Regions from separate parts of the Ideonella sp. BN130291 genome, predicted to be linked through region 2. Evidence: predicted binding sites of a transcription regulator. Region 2 holds the regulator's gene; each other region holds the start of a gene.

Region 1 (5,931 bases), on a different contig from region 2:
GACATGGTGGTGCACCTGGTGCACAAGGATGCGGAGGGCCGGCTGGCGGTGGTGGCGGTGCTGCTGGAGCGCGGCAGCCAGCAGCCGGTGGTGCAGGCGGTGTGGAACAACCTGCCGCTGGAAAAAGGCGAGGAGCAGGCCGCCCGTGTCACGCTGGACCCCGGGCGCCTGCTGCCGGAGGACCGGCGCTACTACACCTACATGGGCTCGCTCACCACGCCGCCGTGCAGTGAAGGCGTGCTGTGGATGGTGATGAAACAGCCGGTGCAGCTGGGCGGCGACCAGATCGACCTTTTCGCGCGCCTGTACCCGATGAACGCCCGCCCGGTGCAGCCCGCCGGCGGCCGCCTGATCAAGGAATCGAACTAGGAAACTGAGGCGGCGCTGCCGCAAGCGGATACAGCGTGCGGGCCGGCCGGCGCTATGCTTGCGCCCACCGCCTGCCATGGACTTGCCGCAGCATCATTCCGCAGCGCCCACCTTCCGCCGTCGCTTCCGTGACGCGCTGGTGCGCGTGCGTGCCGCGGTCAACCCGGTGGAAGCGCAGGCGCACGACACCGTGCACCTGCCGCCCGCTGCAACGCCCGCACCGGCGGTGCGCCCGGAGCGGGCGGACGGCGAGCTGCAGCTGCGTTTGCAGGAGCTGCAGCTGGCACTGCAGGCGGCCGAAGAGGCCAGCCAGGCCAAATCGCGCTTCCTCGCCAAGCTGAGCCACGAGATCCGCACGCCGATGAGCGGCGTGCTCGGCATGAGCCAGCTGCTGGCCAACACCACGCTGGACAGCACCCAGCGCAACTACCTCGAGCTGATGCAGCGCTCGGCCACCGGGCTGCTGGGCCTGCTGAGCGAGCTGTTGGACTTCTCCCACATCGAAGCCGGGCGCCTGGACCTGGAGCCGCAAGCCGTTCAATTGCGCGAGCTGCTCGACGACGCCGCCGCGGCCGTGGCGCACCAGGCGCTGGACAAGCGCCTGCTTTTCGAATGCCAGCTGGCGCCTGGGCTGCCCTCGGTGGTGCGTGCCGACCCGGCCCGCCTGCGCCAGATCTGCCTGCATCTGCTGCACAACGCGATCAAGTTCACCAGCGTCGGCCAGGTGGTGTTGGCCGCGCGTTCGGATACGGAAGGCCTGGTCATCGAAGTCAGCGACACCGGCCAGGGCATCGCACCGGAGCTGCAGAGCCGTGTCTTCACGCCCTTTGTGCAGGGGGATGAAAGCATCGCCCGGCGCGAGGGCGGCATCGGCCTGGGGCTGACCGTGGTGGACACCCTGGTGCGTGCGATGGCCGGGCGCATCACCCTGTGCAGCGAGCCGGGGCGCGGCACCAGTTTCCGGGTGCACCTGCCGCTGCCGGTGCTGGAGCTGGGGGCGCCGCCGCTGGCGGCAGACCCGAGCCGGCGCGTGGCGGTGGTGAGCGATGCGCCCAGCAGCCAGATGGCGCTGCGCGACCGCCTGGCGTACCTGCACCACGAGGTGGTGGCCGTGCTCAGCTGGCGCGACCTGGCGTTCGAGCCGGAGGCGCTGGTGGCCTTGAAGCCGGACGCGGTGCTCTACGACGAGCCGATGGAAGGCTGGCCCGCCGGCCTGGCACCGGTGGATGGCGAGCTCCCCGCGCCCTGGGTGGTGCTGCTGCTGCAGCGGTGGCCCGACAGTGCCGGGGCCCTCGCCGCGCCGGCCGCCCGGCTGCATCGGCCGCTGTCCGATGCGAGCCTGGCACGTGCGCTGGAACCGGCGGGTGCCAACACCACTGCCGCGCCGGCCACCCGGCCGGCGGGCTCGCGCGGCCGGGTGCTGCTGGTGGAGGACAACGAGATCAACCAGATGGTCTCGCGTGCCTTCGTGGAGCACCTGGGCTTCGAGGTCGACGTGGCGGAGGCCGCACCTGCCGCCCTGAAGGCGCTGCAGGCGCGCGACTATGCGCTGGTGCTGATGGACTGCCAGCTGCCGGAGGTGGACGGCTACGAGCTCACCCGCCGCATGCGCGCCGGGGAAGCGGGTGCGCGCGCCCAGCGCATGCCGGTGGTGGCGCTGACCGCCCACGCCACGCCGGCCGACCGCGAGCGCTGCCTGGCGGCCGGCATGAACGACTACCTCACCAAGCCGGTGGACACCGCGCGCCTGGCCGCCACGCTGGACCGCTGGACCGCCCTGCCGGCCACCGGGCGAGCCGACGTGCGCGCATGAAAAACGGCTCCCGCGGGAGCCGTTCGACCAGGATGGAGGTGCGCTGCCTCAGGCCGGCTCGGCCACCAGCGCCTTGCGCATCTTTTTCATGGCGGCCACCTCGATCTGGCGGATGCGTTCGGCACTGACGCCGTATTCAGCCGCCAGCTCATGCAGCGTCATGCCGCCGGAGCCGTCGTCGTTCACCTTCAGCCAGCGCTCTTCCACGATGCGGCGGCTGCGGTCGTCCAGCACCTCCAGCGCCTGCTGCACGCCGTCGCCGGCCAGGTGGTCGCGCCGGCGCGCCTCCAGCACCTGGGTGGGCTCGGAGGTGTCGTCGGCCAGGTAGGCGATGGGCGCGTAGCTCTCTTCCGAGTCGTCGTTCTGCGGCTCCAGGGCCACGTCGCCGCCGGACAGCCGGGTTTCCATCTCCAGCACTTCTTCGGGCTTGACCTTCAGCTGCGCCGCCATCTGCGCCACTTCGGCCGGCGTGAGGGTGCTGCGGTGGGTGTCCGCATCGGCCGCTTCGCTCTTCATGCCCTGCTTCATCGAGCGCAGGTTGAAGAACAGCTTGCGCTGCGCCTTCGTGGTGGCCACCTTCACCATGCGCCAGTTCTTCAGGATGTATTCATGGATCTCGGCCTTGATCCAGTGCAGCGCGTAGCTCACCAGGCGCACGCCCTGGGTGGGGTCGAAGCGTTTCACCGCCTTCATCAGGCCCACGTTGCCTTCCTGGATCAGGTCGCCCTGCGGCAGCCCGTAGCCCAGGTACTGGCGTGAAACGGAGACCACCAGGCGCAGGTGCGACAGCACCAGGCGGCCGGCCGCCTCGAGGTCGCCGCTCGTGCGCCAGCGCGTGGCCAGCTCGACCTCTTCGTCGTGGGTGACCAGGGGGATGCGGTTCACCGCGGAAATGTAGGCGTCCAGGTTGCCCAGGGACGGCACCATCGACCACGGGTCGCGGATGGCAACGGCGGTGGAGGATCGGGACAGGTTCATGAAGTCTCTGACCTTTGGATTCCGCTTCGGTTCCCGATATTAGCACTCGCCAATTGAGAGTGCTGATGACGGATTGCGCCACATCAACACGGCACAAATTAGAGAGTGAGTGCTAACGCAATGAAAAACGGCAGCCCGCGGGCTGCCGTCTTGTGAGCCGGGCGGCCTCAGAAGGTTTCCCAGTCACCGTCGTCATCCGGTTTGGCAGGCACACGTGCCGGGGCGGCGGCGGCCAGCGGAGCCGCGGCGACCGCCAGGGGCGGGCGGGACTCTTCCTTGGCGCGTTCGATGACGGCTTGCGCTGCCGCCTGGTGGGCCGCCACTGGCGCCGGCCGGCTGGGGGGTGCGGGCTTGGCCGCCGGGGCAGGCGTGCTGGCCGCGCGGCTGGCGGGTGCGGGTACGGGTGCCGTGCGGCTGCCCGCGTCGCCCAGGCGGAAGGTCGCCACGATGCCGGACAGCTTGTGGGCCTGGTCCTTCAGGCTTTCCGCCGCGGCGGCGGACTCTTCCACCAGCGCCGCGTTCTGCTGCGTCATCTTGTCCAGGGTGTTCACGGCCGTGCTCACCTGGCTGATGCCGCCGGACTGCTCGGCCGATGCGGCGGTGATCTCGCCGATGATGTCGGTCACACGCTGCACGCTGGCCACGATCTCGTTCATCGTGCTGCCGGCGTCCTGCACCAGGCGGGCACCGGTCTCCACCTTGTCCACGCTGGTGCCGATCAGGGCCTTGATCTCCTTGGCGGCCTCGGCACTGCGCTGTGCCAGCGAGCGCACTTCGCCGGCCACCACGGCAAAACCGCGGCCCTGCTCGCCGGCGCGGGCGGCTTCCACTGCGGCGTTCAGCGCCAGGATGTTGGTCTGGAAGGCGATGCCGTCGATCACGCCGATGATGTCGGCGATCTTCTTGGAGCTGGAGTTGATCTCGTCCATGGTCGACACCACCTGGGCCACCACCGCGCCGCCGCGCGAGGCGACGTTGGACGCCGACGAGGCGAGCTGGTTGGCCTGCGAGGCCGCGTCCGCGCTCTGGCGCACGTTGTCGGTCAGCTGCACCATCGACGAGGCGGTCTGCTGCAGGCTGGAGGCGGCCTCTTCGGTGCGCTGGCTCAGGTCCTGGTTGCCGGAGGCGACCTCCGTGCTGGCCGTCTGGATGCTTTCGGCCGATTCGCGCACCTGGCCCACCAGCGTGCGCAGCGCGTCCTGCATGGCCTGCAGCGCATGCATCAGCCGGGCCGGCTCGTCCTGGCCTTCCACCGCCCAGCTCACGCTCAGGTCGCCCTTGGCAATGCGGCTGGCCACCTCGATCGCTTCATCCAGCGGCTTGCACACCGAGCGCAGGGTCAGCCACATCAGCGGCACGAACAGCGCCAGCGTGCCGGCCACCAGCAGCAGGCGCAAGGTGGACGCCAGGGTGGCGCTGTTGGCGAGTTCGGTGCGCAGCGAGGCCAGGCTGGCCTGTTGCGCCTTCACCAGGGCGTCGCTGTTGGCTTGCAGCTGCTTGACCGTGCCCTCGGCCTTGCCGGCGTAGGCCAGTGCCACCGCGGCGTCGATCTTGGCGCCCTGCAGCTGATCGGCGATCGGCGCGATGACCGCGGCGTACTCGTCCAGCAGCTTGGACTGGCTGGCCACCAGGGTGGCGATCTCGGCGTGGCCTTCGTTGGCCTTGACGAGGTGCTCGCCGACGGTCTTGACGTTGGCCAGCTCCTTCTTCCAGGCCTTGACGTACTCCTCCACCCCCGTCGGGTTGGCGGTGGACACGGCCATCATCGTGGCTTCGTAGCGGCGCAGGTTGGACAGCGCTTCGCGCAGGTTGCCCACTTCGGCGCTCGCTGCATTGGCCTGCTCGAACAGGCGCGAGGTGGTGTCGTTGCCCGTCTTGCTGGACAGGAAGCCCCAGCCTCCCAGGCCCACCAGCGACAGGGTGACCACGGCCATCACCAGCAGGAAGCGCGAGCGTACCGAAATCGATCGAAGTGAAAACATGGGCGTTCTCTCGTGGCTAAGCAGACCGGACTCGCGCCGCCGCAGCGGGCGTGGGTGCGGGGTATGGGTCGGTATCGGCCGCAGCGCGCCGAACTGAAGACCCGCCGCCCGATTGTTCGGCGCTGGGCTGCGCCGCGGGAGTGCAAAAAAGCTGGGAAACACCGGCCAGTTCGTCGCCCGGCCGGGGCCGTGGGCCGTGGGCGGTGGAGCCGAGCGCCGAGCGCTCCTACAGGTCCACGCTGAAGCGCGTGTCCTGCTGCTCCAGCACCTCGTCCAGCAGCCGCAGCATGGCGGCCACGTTGACCGGCTTCGTGACGTAGTGCGCAGCGCCCAGCGCCATCGCCTCGTCGATGCGGATGCGGGTGGCGTCGGCGGACACCACGATCACCGGGATGTCGGCGGTGCGGAGGTCCTGCTTCAGGTGGCGCAGCAGCTCCAGGCCGTCCACGTCGGGTAGGTGCATGTCCAGCAGCACCAGGCTGGGCGGCTGCTGGCGGATGGCGGCCAGCCCATCCAGGCCGGTGCCGGACACCTTCAGCCGCACCTGCGGACGCTGCGCGAGGATGCCGCGCATGACCTCGGCGTTCGTCTCGTTGTCCTCGATGTAGTGCACCAGGCGCTGGTGGTAGTCCAGGGCCTCGCGCGCCTGCCCCGGCAAGGGCGCTACAGGCATGCCGGCGTCGCGGCGTGCCAGCGGCAGGACCAGCCGGAACGACGAGCCTTCGCCGGGCCTGCTCTGCGCGGTGAGGGCGCCGCCCATCAGCTCGGCCAGCCGGCGGCTGATGACCA
Region 2 (5,931 bases):
CGACGGGGTGGAGATGTCCCTCAGCGTCTCGGCCACGCGGGGCTGCTGCCCGCCACGTTCGGCCAGGTCGCCCAGCGACACGATGCCCACCAGCTTGTGCTCGCGGTCGACCACCGGCACGCGGCGGATCTGCACATCGCGCATCTCGTCCAGCACGTCGTCCACGTCCTGGTCCTCGTAGCACCAGCGCACGTGGGCGCTCATCACCTCGCGTGCCGCGGTGGTGTCCACCGGGCGGCCCTGGGCCACCGCGCGCACGGTGATGTCGCGGTCGGTCACCATGCCGACCAGCTTGTCGCCGTCGACCACCGGGATCGCGCCCACATTGAGCTCTTCCATGCATTGCGCCACGCGCTGCAGCGTGTCGTCCGGACTCACCACGCGCACGTCGCGGGTCATCACATCGCAGATCTGGGCCATCGCCATCTCCTTTGTTCAACGGGTCGGGGGCCTTAGAACGCAGCAGATTTGGTGCCCGGGCTCGCCCACCCCAATCGGCGCAAAGTGCGCATTCCGTCGCATGCAGCGCGGGAGCAGCCCACTAATATCGTGTGGTGAAAGCGCTGTGGCGACGATACGCATTGGCCTTGCTCAATGCCGGCTGCGAGCTCACGCCCGATCGCAGCCTCAAGCGCAAGGTGATGGAAACCAATGTGGGCGTGCTCATCGCCCTGGTGAGCATCGCCTTCTACGACGCCTTGTACATCGCCAGCGGCAACCCGGCGCTCTTGCGCGGCGTGTGGGGCGCACTGCCCAGCTGCGCCGCGTTCCCCCTGGTGTGGTGGCTCAACGCGCGGGGGCGTTTTGTCGTGGCGCGGCGCCTGCTGCTGGTGTGGATGCCATTGCACATCACCATGCTGGTGCTGGTGTCGCAGGGCACGCAGTTCAACGTGCAGCTGTACTTCCTGGTGCTCGCCGCCGTGACACCGATGTTCGTGCCCTGGGCGGAGCGGGCCACCATGGCCACCGCGGTGGCCATCAACCTGGTGCTGTTCATCACCTTCCAGCTGCATGGCTGGCCGGCGGCGCCGGGGTTCGAGGCACTCGGTCCCGAGCTGGTGGGACGGTTCCGGGCCACTGTGTACGTGACGGCGGCGCTGTCCTTCCTGATCGCGGTACTGGTGAGCGAGCGCACCGCGGCCCGCCACGAAGCCGAGCTGCATCGCCAGGCCACCACCGACGCGTTGACGCGGGTGCTGAACCGTTATGCCTTCATGGCCGCACTGGAGCGCGAGGCGGCCGCCGCGGCGCGCACCGGCCAGCCGCTGTGCATCGCGATGGTGGACCTGGACCACTTCAAGGCGGTCAACGACCGCCACGGCCACCTGGCCGGTGACGCGGCGCTGCGCCATGTGGCCCGCATGCTGCGGCGCACGGTGCGCAAGTCGGACTGGCTGGCGCGTTTCGGCGGGGAGGAGTTCGTCGTGCTGATGCCAGGCACCGGGCAGGCCTTGGCTGAAGCCGCCGCCGAACGCATGCGCCTGGCCGCCTGCCAGCCGGGCGAAGCCCGTACCGGGCTCGCCACGGGCCTGACGGTGAGCATCGGCGTCACCCAGTGGCAACCGGGTGAGCCGATCGAGGTAACCCTGAGGCGCGCCGACGAGGCGCTGTACCAGGCCAAGCACCAGGGCCGCGACCGCGTGGTCGCCCTGCCCTGAGCTGCTGCAGCGGCGTCAGCCGGCCTTGTGCGCCTTGCGCTGCTTGACGATCTCGGTCTTGCACTCCTTGGAGACGTCCTTCTTGTGCTCCTTCAGGCAAGCCACGACACGGCCTTCGCCCGGCTGAACGCCGGGGCAGAGCTTTTCCACATCGCCCTTGCATGCCTCGGCCACGGTACCGTCGGCCTTGGGCGCGTCAGCGGCGAACGCGGTGGTGGCGCCCAGGGCGCAAGCAAGAGCGAGAAGCAGCGAACCGGTAGCGTGTTTCATGGTGTCTCCAGGATGGGTGGGTGGGCTGGCAAGCCAGCCCAGGCGATGCTAGCCCGAATGGGCAGCAAGCCATGGACACAACGCGCCCCTGTGCGGCGGGGACGACAGCCGGTGGCAGCGGGCGTCGGTCGGGAGGTGGTAGGCCGTGCAGGGCTCGAACCTGCGACCAAAGGATTATGAGTCCTCTGCTCTAACCGACTGAGCTAACGGCCCGCGCGGCGGATTGTAGGTGGCGCCTACTTCTGGCTCAGCGCGTTGCCCACCAGGCGCGCGGTGATGTCCACGATCTGGATCATGCGGTCATAGGCCATGCGGGTGGGGCCGATCACGCCCAGCGTGCCCACCACCTGACCGTCCACCTCGTAGGGCGCGGTCACCACCGACAGCTCCTCGTAGGGCACCACCCGGCTTTCGCCGCCGATGTAGATGCGCACGCCCTCGGCGCGGCTGGACACGTCGAGCAGGCGCATCAGCTGCGTCTTCTGCTCGAACAGGTCGAACAGCTTGCGCAGCGAGCCCATGTCGTTGAAGTCCTGCACCGTGAGCAGGTTGCGCTCGCCGGACACCACCACCTGCTCGTGGCTCTCGGCCATGGCTTCGGTGCCGGCGTCCACCGCGGCCTGCATCAGCGTGCCGATCTCGCCGCGCAGCTGGTCGATCTCGGTCTTGAGCTTCTCGCGCACCTCCTCGATCGTGAGGCCGCCATAGTGCTCGTTGAGGTAGTTGGTGGCCTCGATCAGCTGGCCCTGCGAATAGTCCTGCGCGGTGAAGATGACCCGGTTCTGCACGTCGCCGTCGGGGGACACGATGATCACCAGCACCCGTTTCTCGCCCAGGCGCAGGAACTCGATGTGGCGGAACACGCTGGGCTTGCGCGGTGCGGTGACCACGCCCACGAAGCTCGACAGGTTGGACAGCAGGTGCGCCGCATTGGCAATCACACGCTGCGGCTGGTCGGGGCGCAGCTGCTCGCGCACCTCGCCGGCGACCAGCCGGTCCATGTCGGGCGGCCGGGCGGTGAGCATGGTGTCCACGAACAGGCGGTAGCCGCGTGCGGTGGGGATGCGGCCGGCCGAGGTGTGCGGGCTGGCGATCAGGCCCAGCTCCTCCAGGTCGGCCATCACGTTGCGGATGGTGGCAGGCGACAGGTCCAGCCCGGAGGCCTTGGACAGCGTGCGCGAGCCCACCGGCTGGCCTTCGGCGATATAGCGCTCGACCAGCGTTTTCAACAGGGTTTTCGCACGCTCGTCCATGGGTTTCATTGTACGGAGCGTGGCCTGTTCAGCGCGTCCAACGCCGGCCTGCGCTGCAAAATCCCTGTGGTGTAATTCCTCGCATGCCGACACGCTTTCGTCACGCCGCGCTCGTGGGCAAACCGCAGGGCCAGGGTATTCGCCCGGTGCTGGAGGAGATTGCCCAATACCTGGTGCGCCAGGGCGTGGAGGTTTCGCTGGAGGCGGACACCGCCCAGGCCACCGGCCTCGCAGGCGAATATGGCGTGATGAGCCGAGCTGAACTCGGCAAGCACTGCGACATCGCGCTGGTGGTGGGTGGCGACGGCACCATGCTGGGCATTGCGCGCGAGCTGGCGCGCTACCACGTGCCGCTGGTGGGCATCAACCAGGGCCGCCTGGGTTTCATCACCGACGTGCCGGTGGGCCAGGTGCTGGAAGCGCTGGCGCCCATCATCGCCGGCGACTTCGAGGAAGAACACCGTGCCATGCTGGACGGCTGCGTCTGGCGCGACGGCGCGCAGATCTTCGAAAGCGTGTCGATGAACGACGTGGTGGTCAGCCGCGGCGCCACCGCCAGCATGGTGGAGCTGAGCGTGCACATCGGCGAGGAGTTCATCGCCAACATCCGCGCCGACGGTCTGATCGTGGCTTCTCCGACCGGTAGCACCGCCTATGCGCTGTCGGCCGGCGGCCCCATCTTGCATCCCGGGCTGGCCGGCTGGGTGCTGGTGCCGATTGCCTCCCACACCTTGTCCAACCGGCCGATCGTGTTGCCCGACGGCGGCGAGATCCGCATCGAGATCGTGGCCGGCCGCGACGCATCCGCCAACTTCGACATGCAGGGCCTGGCCAGCCTGCTGCACGGCGACCAGGTGCGCGTGCGGCGCTCGGCGCACAAGGTGCGCTTCCTGCATCCGCGCGGCTGGAGCTACTACGCCACCCTGCGCCGCAAGTTGCGCTGGTACGAAGGCGTCGTCTGAGCCCTGATACGGTGGCACCCTCATGCTGAAACGCCTTGCCCTTCGTGACTTCGTCATCGTCCCCGCGCTGGAAGTCGAGCTCAACGGCGGCTTCTCCGTGCTCACCGGCGAAACCGGTGCCGGCAAGTCCATCCTGATCGATGCGCTGCAGCTGGCCCTGGGCGCTCGCGCCGATGCCGGCGTGGTGCGCGAAGGCGCCGCCCGCGCGGACATCACGGCCGAGTTCGACACTCCCGCGTCGCTGCAGCCCTGGCTGGTGGACGCCGGCTTCGACGCCGACGATGGCGTGCTGCTGCTTCGCCGCACCATCGACGCGCAAGGCAAGAGCCGGGCGTGGATCAACGGCAGCCCCGCCACGGTGACGCAGCTGCGCGAGGCGGCCGACCACCTGGTGGACATCCATGGTCAGCACGCCTGGCAAAGCCTCACGCGACCCGCCTCGGTGCGCGAGCTGCTGGACGCGCAGGCCGGCGTCGACACCCGCCCACTGGTGGCGTTGTGGTCGCAATGGAAGTCGTCCAGCGACGCGCTGGAGCGCGCGCGCTCGCAGCAAGGCGAGCTCGAACGCGAACGCGAGCGCCTAGCCTGGCAGATCGGCGAGGTGGACAAGCTCGCGCCCGCCGACAATGAGTGGGACGAGCTCAATGCCGAACACCAGCGCCTGTCCAACGCGCAGGCGCTGCTGGACGCCGCCCGGCTGGCGCTGGACGCGGTGAGCGATGGCGACAGCAATGCCGACAGCCTGAGCGCACGCGCTGTTGATGCGCTCGGCGAAGTGGCCGCCTTCGACCAGCAGCTGGCGGGGGTGATCGAGGTGCTGCAGGGCGCGCAGGCGCAGCTGCAGGACGCGGCCCACACCCTGAACGCCTACCTGAACCACACCGAGCTCGACCCCGAGCGCCTGGGTGAGCTGGACCAGCGCATGTCCGCCTGGATGAGCCTGGCGCGGCGCTATCGCCGCCCGCCCGCCGAGCTGCCGGCGCTGCTGGCGCAGTGGAAGCAGGAGTTGGCCTCGCTGGACGCGGCCACCGACCTGCAGGCGCTGGAGGCGGCACGCGCCGAAGCCGAGCGTGCCTACCGGGCCGAAGCCCAGCGCATCGGCCAGTTGCGCAAGAAGGCAGCCCCCCGCTTGGCGAGCGCGGTCACCGAAGCGATGCAGCAGCTGGGCATGGGCGGCGGCCGCTTCGAAGTAGCCCTGCTGCCGCAGGACACACCCCAGTCGTTCGGGCTGGAGTTGGTGGAGTTCCTGGTTGCCGGCCATGCCGGCAGCACGCCGCGGCCGCTGGCCAAGGTGGCCTCCGGTGGCGAGCTGTCGCGCCTGGCTTTGGCGATTGCCGTCACCACCTGCCGTGACGCGAGTGGCGCCGGCACTTTGATCTTCGACGAGATCGATGCCGGCGTGGGCGGCACGGTGGCCGACACCGTCGGCCGGCTGATGAAGCAACTCGGGCGCGACCGCCAGGTGATGGCCGTGACCCACCTGGCGCAGGTGGCGGCCTGTGCCGACCATCACTACGTGGTGTCCAAGGCGGCGCACCAGGGTGTGACCACCAGCGACGTGCAGCCGGTGCAGGGTGAAGCGCGGGTGGCCGAGGTCGCCCGCATGCTGGGTGGTGAGCGCCTGTCCGGCACCAGCGTGGCCCATGCGCAGGAGCTGCTGGCCGTGGCCGGCAACACCGCGGCACCAGCCAAGAAACGGTCACGCGCATGAGCGACACATCCACCCCTGCCGCGCCGCGGGAAGTTGTCCTGATCACCGGCATCTCCGGCTCCGGCAAGTCGGTGGCG
Region 3 (5,931 bases), on a different contig from region 2:
GTTGGGTGGGGGCTTCGCCGAGGCGGGGCAGTTCGGGCGCGCGCGGGCCGGCGGTGGCCGTGCGCTGCGGAGCGGACGCACTGTGCGGCACCGCGGCGTGCGGCGAATGCAACGGGGCCGGCGGCGCGTTCGGCTCCATGTCGAAGGGCACCGGCATGCTGTCGCGCAGCGCATGCAGGTCGGCGCGCGGCGCATGCACCTTGGTGCGCGGGCCCACGCTGCCGGGCGGCATGACGATGGTGCGGTAGGTGCCGGGCTCCACGCCCTGGGATTCCAGCCGGGTGCTCGCCGCCGCGTAGGCCTTGCGCAGCGCCTGCGCCAGCGGCGCCACCGCCTGGCGCATCAAGGCCAGCTGCTCCGCGGCCGGCGCCTGCATGGCGCGCACGGCGGCCAGCAGGGCGCGGGCATAGGCTTCCGGCCGGAAGGGATTGGTGTCGTGCGCCACATGCACGTCGCCCACCAGCGCCGAGGTGAAGCTGCGCAACTCGCGCAGCTCGTATTCCGCGGTGCTGTGGATCATGACGATGGCGCGCTGGAGCTCCACGTCGGTGGCCACCTCGTCCTCGTCCACCAGCGACAGGCTGAGCTCGTCGGCCTCTTCCAGCGTGATGCCGCGCACCGCGGCGGCCTGCTCGCGCGCGGCCGTGCCCACCTGCTCACGCAGCGTCTGGGCAAAGGCCTTCACCATGAACGGCCGGTGGCGGTGCAGCGCCTCGTGCTGGTCGATGACCTGGCGGCGCTGGACGGAGGTGGCCTCGGGGTCGAAGCGCAGCGGCGCGTCGGCCAGCCCCTGCAGCACCTCGTCGATCAGCAAGGGCGCACGGGCGAGCTCGTCCTCGATGAACTGGAGCAGCAGCGGATGGGTGGCTGGTGTGGGCCTGTTCACCCGTGAATTATCCCGCTCGCCGACATGAAAAAGGGCCGCATTGCTGCGGCCCTTTCGATGATCAGCGACTTTATGCCTGGACTTACATGTCCATGCCCATGCCGCCCATGCCACCCATGCCGCCGCCCGGCATGGCCGGAGCTTCGTCCTTGGGGGCCTCGGCGATCATGGCTTCGGTCGTCAGCATCAGCGACGCCACGGAGGCGGCGTTCTGCAGCGCCGTGCGGGTCACCTTGGTCGGGTCCAGGATGCCCATCTCGATCATGTCGCCGTAGGTGTCGTTGGCCGCATTGAAGCCGTAGTTGCCCTTGCCGGCCAACACCGCGTTGACCACCACGCTCGGCTCACCGCCGGCGTTGTAGACGATTTCGCGCAGCGGGGCTTCGATCGCCTTGAGCACCAGCTTGATGCCGGCGTCTTGATCCGGGTTGTCACCCTTGATCTCGCCAGCAGCCTGACGGGCGCGCAGCAGGGCCACACCACCGCCGGCCACGATGCCTTCTTCCACGGCAGCGCGGGTGGCGTGCAGCGCGTCTTCCACGCGAGCCTTCTTTTCCTTCATTTCCACTTCGGTGGCGGCACCGACCTTGATCACCGCCACACCGCCGGCCAGCTTGGCCACGCGCTCTTGCAGCTTCTCACGGTCGTAGTCGCTGGTGGCTTCCTCGATCTGGATGCGCACCTGCTTCACGCGGGCTTCGATGTCGGCAGCGGCACCGGCGCCATCGATGATGGTGGTGTTTTCCTTGCCCACTTCCACGCGCTTGGCCTGGCCCAGGTCGGCCAGCGTCACCTTCTCGAGCGTCAGGCCCACTTCTTCAGCGATGACCTTGCCGCCGGTGAGGATGGCGATGTCTTCCAGCATGGCCTTGCGGCGGTCGCCGAAGCCAGGCGCCTTGACGGCCACGACCTTCAGGATGCCGCGGATGGTGTTGACCACCAGGGTCGCCAGCGCTTCGCCTTCGACTTCTTCAGCGATGATCAGCAGCGGACGGCCAGCCTTGGCCACCTGCTCCAGCGTGGGCAGCAGGTCGCGGATGTTGCTGATCTTCTTGTCGAACAGCAGCACGAACGGGTTCTCGAGGATCGCGCTCTGCTTGTCGGGGTTGTTGATGAAGTAGGGCGACAGGTAGCCGCGGTCGAACTGCATGCCTTCCACGACATCCAGCTCGTTGGCCAGGCTCTTGCCGTCTTCGACGGTGATCACGCCTTCCTTGCCGACCTTGTCCATCGCCTCGGCGATGATTTCGCCGATGGAGTTGTCGCTGTTGGCGGAGATGGTGCCAACCTGGGCGATTTCCTTGCTCGTGGTGGTGGGCTTGGACTGCTTCTTCAGCTGTTCCACCAGGGCCAGCACGGCCTTGTCGATGCCGCGCTTGAGGTCCATCGGGTTCATGCCGGCGGCCACGTACTTCATGCCTTCGCGCACGATGGCCTGGGCCAGCACGGTGGCGGTGGTGGTGCCGTCACCGGCGTTGTCCGAGGTCTTGGAAGCAACTTCCTTGACCATCTGGGCGCCCATGTTCTGGAGCTTGTCCTTCAGCTCGATTTCCTTGGCCACCGACACACCGTCCTTGGTGACGGTGGGGGCGCCGAACGAACGCTCGAGCACCACGTTGCGGCCCTTGGGGCCCAGCGTGACCTTGACCGCATTGGCCAGGATGTTCACGCCTTCAACCATGCGGGCGCGTGCTTCGCCGCCAAAGATGACGTCTTTTGCTGCCATGTGTATCTCTCCGGAATTCTTGGGGGTGGATTACTTCTCGACGACGGCGAAGAGGTCTTCTTCGCGCATCACCAGCAGTTCGTCGCCATCGACCTTGACGGTCTGGCCGCTGTACTTGCCGAACAGCACGCGGTCGCCCACCTTGATGTTCAGGGCCACGAAATCGCCCTTTTCATTGCGCTTGCCCGGGCCGACAGCCAGGACTTCGCCCTGGTCCGGCTTCTCGGCAGCGTTGTCAGGAATCACGATGCCCGAGGCGGTCTTGGTTTCTTGTTCCAAGCGCTTGACGATCACACGATCGTGCAAAGGACGAAGTTTCATTGCATCTCCTTGAAATGTGCGGTAAGAGTGATTGGGAAGCGCAGCGATAGTTAGTGCTTCTTCACATCAGTTGGGGCGTCCTGAATCTGCCCCATTAGCACTCACCGGCGGCGAGTGCTAGCAGACGAATTATAGGGTTCGGACTGCGCGCTTCAAGAGACTTGTTTCAAATCACCGGCCAGTGCGGCCGCTTGGCCGGGAAAGTGGAGCGGCTGGCGCTACGGCCTGTCGGCCAGCGGCAGGCCCGCAGCGCGGCAGGCCTCGATGCCGCCGGTGACGAAGCGCGCGTCGAAGCCGCGGGCGCGCAGGGCCAGGGCCGCGGAGCGGCCGATGTCCAGCCCGTGGGCGCAGTACACGAGCACCGGCCGGTCCGGGTCGAGCTCGCTGCTCCAGGATGCCAGCCTGGCGGGGTCGCACCAGCGGGCGCCTTGCAGCATGTAGTGCGCACTGGCATAGGTCTGCGCGCGCCGCACGTCGATCAACTGCGCGGCCTGCGCCACGGCCACAGGCTCGGCCGCCAGCGCAGCGGCATCCGCCGCCACGGCCGCGCCATAGCGCTGGTACACCGCATCCCAGCGGATGTTCTGCATGAACGCATCGACGTAGGCGCCAGCCTTGGCGCCGAAGTCCATGTGGTAGGCGTGTTCGTACATGTCCAACGCCAGGATCGGCGTGGCGCCGGCCAGCAGGTGGGTGTGGTCCGCGGCCCAGTGGGTCAGCAGGCGCCCTTCGCGCGATGACCACGACAGCAGCGCCCAGCCCGAGCCGCCGCCCATGGCCTTGGCCAGCGTGGTGAACTCGGCGCGCCAGCGCTCCACCGAGCCGAAGTCGCGCTCCAGCGCGATCGACAGGCCACAGTCCGGCAGCTCGCCGTCGCCGCCCAGTCCGTCGAAGTACAGCTCATGCAGCCAGGCGGAATTGGCCGCGATCAGCTCCTCCCGCTTCAGGCCGTTGACCGTGAATACCGGCGCGCCGGCCCAGTCGAGCTGCTGCAGCTGCTGGCGGATCGCGTTCAAGCGCTTCACCGCGCCGGCATAGTTGTTCTCATGGTGGCTCGCGACCAGGCGTGCGGACAGGCCTTGCAGGCGCGTGAGGTCCAGGGCCAAGGGGCGGGGTTCGACGTTCATGGTGTCCTCTCCGGGCCTCAGGCCCGCGTCATCAAGGGATGGACCAGCAGGCCGATCAGGGCGGCCGCCAGCACGATGGCCGGCTCCTGCACCTTCTTGAACCGCCACAGCACGGCGGCAGTCACCAGCGCCAGCGCGGCGGTCACCCCATCGGTGATGGAGCGTTGCCCGATCACCACCACCGCGCCTGCGATCGCGCCCACCGCGGCCGCGGTCACGCCATCGACAAAAGCGACGATCGCCGGGCGCTTGCCATGCTTCTTGAAATACGGCGCGGGGATGATGGTCAGCAGGTAGCAGGGCAGGAAGGTGGCCAGCGCCGCCACCACCGCGCCCCAGAAGCCGGACACCAGGTAGCCGATGAAGCCGGTGGTGATGACCACCGGCCCGGGCGTGATCATCGCCACCGCCACCGCATCGACGAACTGCCGGTCGGTGAGCCAGCCGTACTCCTTGACCACGCCGCTGTAGAGGAAGGGCACGATCGCCAGGCCGCTGCCGAAGACGAAGCTGCCGGCATAGGTGAAGTACAGCGCGATCTGCTTGAGCTTGTCGGGGTCCAGCGAGCCGAGGGCGAAGAAGCCGGCCACCGGCGCGCCCAGGCCCTGCACGCTGCTGCGCTTGAGCCAGGCCGGCGGCACCCGCACCAGCCACACCAGCACGCCGGCGCCAAGGAACAGCCAGATCACCTCGGACTGCGTGGCGATCGTGACCCCCGCGCTGACGAGGAAGATCGCCCACAGCAGCTTGTCCTTGCCGATGTTCTTGGTGGTCAGCTTGTAGGCGCTCATCGCGATGATGCCGATCACCGCGGCGCCCACGCCGTAGAACACCGCCTGCATCCAGCCGATGCCGCCGAAGGCGGTGTACGCCGCGCCCAGCGCCACCACCATCAGGAACGAGGGCAGCACGAAGGCCAGGCCCACCAGCGTGGCACCGAGCACGCGGTGGTGCACGAAGCCCAGGTAGATGGCGAGCTGGGCGGCCAGCGGCCCGGGCATCAGCTGCGCAATGGCCATGCCTTCCTTGTAGTCGGCCTCGGTCATCCAGCGGCGCTTCTCCACGAGGTCGCGGTACATGTAGCCCACCAGCGCCACCGGGCCGCCGAAGCCCCAGGTGCCCAGGCCCAGCATGTAGGCCACCAATTGCCAGAGGGTGTAGGGGGCCGGTGCCGGCGGTGCGTTGGATGCAGGGGTGTCGTTCACGGTGATGGTCTCAAGCGTTGGTCCCGGCCCGCGGGCGGCCATAGTGGGCGTACAGGGAATCGAGCACGGCGCTCATCTCGGCCAGCAGGGCATCGTCGTCGTCCAGCCGTTCGTGCGCACCCGCCAGCACGGCTTCGAAGCCCGCCGCTTCGGGCACCGGCTCGCCGCCCACGTCGAGCTGGTGGACCATGGCGGCCAGGCGTGCCAGCGCGGGGTCGTCCTCGAGCCCGAAGCTGGCCATCAGGGTCTCGAAGGTGACCCGGTCGCCCACGTGGGTGAAGGCCGCGCCGTCGAAGTCGAAACCGAGGGCGCTCCTGGGGCAGTCCGAAGGTTGGGCCAGCCACTTGAAACGCGCGTCGGTGTCGATGAAGCGGCGGATCAGCCAGGCGCTGGCCACGCGGTCCACCCACGGGCGGCGGCGCGTGGCCCAGGTGCGGCCGCGGTAGGCCTGGCGGTCCAGGCGCGGCACCTGGCCGGCTGTGTCCTGCGGCTCGTCGGGCGACAGCAGCTGCGCGATGCGCTTGGCCAGCGCCAGCCACTGCGCAGCGGCCTCGGTGCTGGCGTCGGATGGAAAGAAGTCGATCTGCTGCAGCGCTTCGTAGTCGCGCTGCAGCTTGCGTTGCAAGCGCACCAGCTCGGTGGGGGACAGCCGTGCCAGGGACCGGT

What was found. Region 2 encodes HrcA, which represses chaperone genes, less so after heat shock. Its sites were predicted from a motif close to TTAGCACTCNNNNNNNNNGAGTGCTAA; they were not measured.
Region 1: a site for HrcA is predicted at 3,200-3,226, ahead of rpoH (RNA polymerase sigma factor RpoH). Genes of this name have one in related genera too.
Region 3: a site for HrcA is predicted at 3,028-3,054, ahead of groES (co-chaperone GroES). Genes of this name have one in related genera too.

Annotation. Positions count from the first base shown of each region.
Region 1 covers NZ_JAZARE010000004.1:14,350-20,280, forward strand. The annotation lists gene VPH43_RS09295 (carbonic anhydrase) at 1-369, shown strand, start outside; gene VPH43_RS09300 (response regulator) at 446-2,182, shown strand; gene rpoH (RNA polymerase sigma factor RpoH) at 2,231-3,160, opposite strand; gene VPH43_RS09310 (methyl-accepting chemotaxis protein) at 3,328-5,142, opposite strand; gene VPH43_RS09315 (CHASE domain-containing protein) at 5,369-5,931, opposite strand, start outside.
Region 2 covers NZ_JAZARE010000012.1:148,313-154,243, reverse strand. The annotation lists gene VPH43_RS23505 (CBS domain-containing protein) at 1-420, opposite strand, end outside; gene VPH43_RS23500 (GGDEF domain-containing protein) at 555-1,658, shown strand; gene VPH43_RS23495 (cysteine rich repeat-containing protein) at 1,674-1,928, opposite strand; tRNA gene VPH43_RS23490 (tRNA-Ile) at 2,065-2,141, opposite strand; gene hrcA (heat-inducible transcriptional repressor HrcA) at 2,165-3,190, opposite strand; gene VPH43_RS23480 (NAD kinase) at 3,265-4,143, shown strand; gene recN (DNA repair protein RecN) at 4,166-5,854, shown strand; gene rapZ (RNase adapter RapZ) at 5,851-5,931, shown strand, end outside.
Region 3 covers NZ_JAZARE010000001.1:588,412-594,342, reverse strand. The annotation lists gene VPH43_RS02780 (DUF1631 family protein) at 1-886, opposite strand, end outside; gene groL (chaperonin GroEL) at 969-2,612, opposite strand; gene groES (co-chaperone GroES) at 2,643-2,933, opposite strand; gene VPH43_RS02765 (Fe-Mn family superoxide dismutase) at 3,152-4,060, opposite strand; gene VPH43_RS02760 (chromate transporter) at 4,078-5,193, opposite strand; gene VPH43_RS02755 (chromate resistance protein ChrB domain-containing protein) at 5,276-5,931, opposite strand, start outside.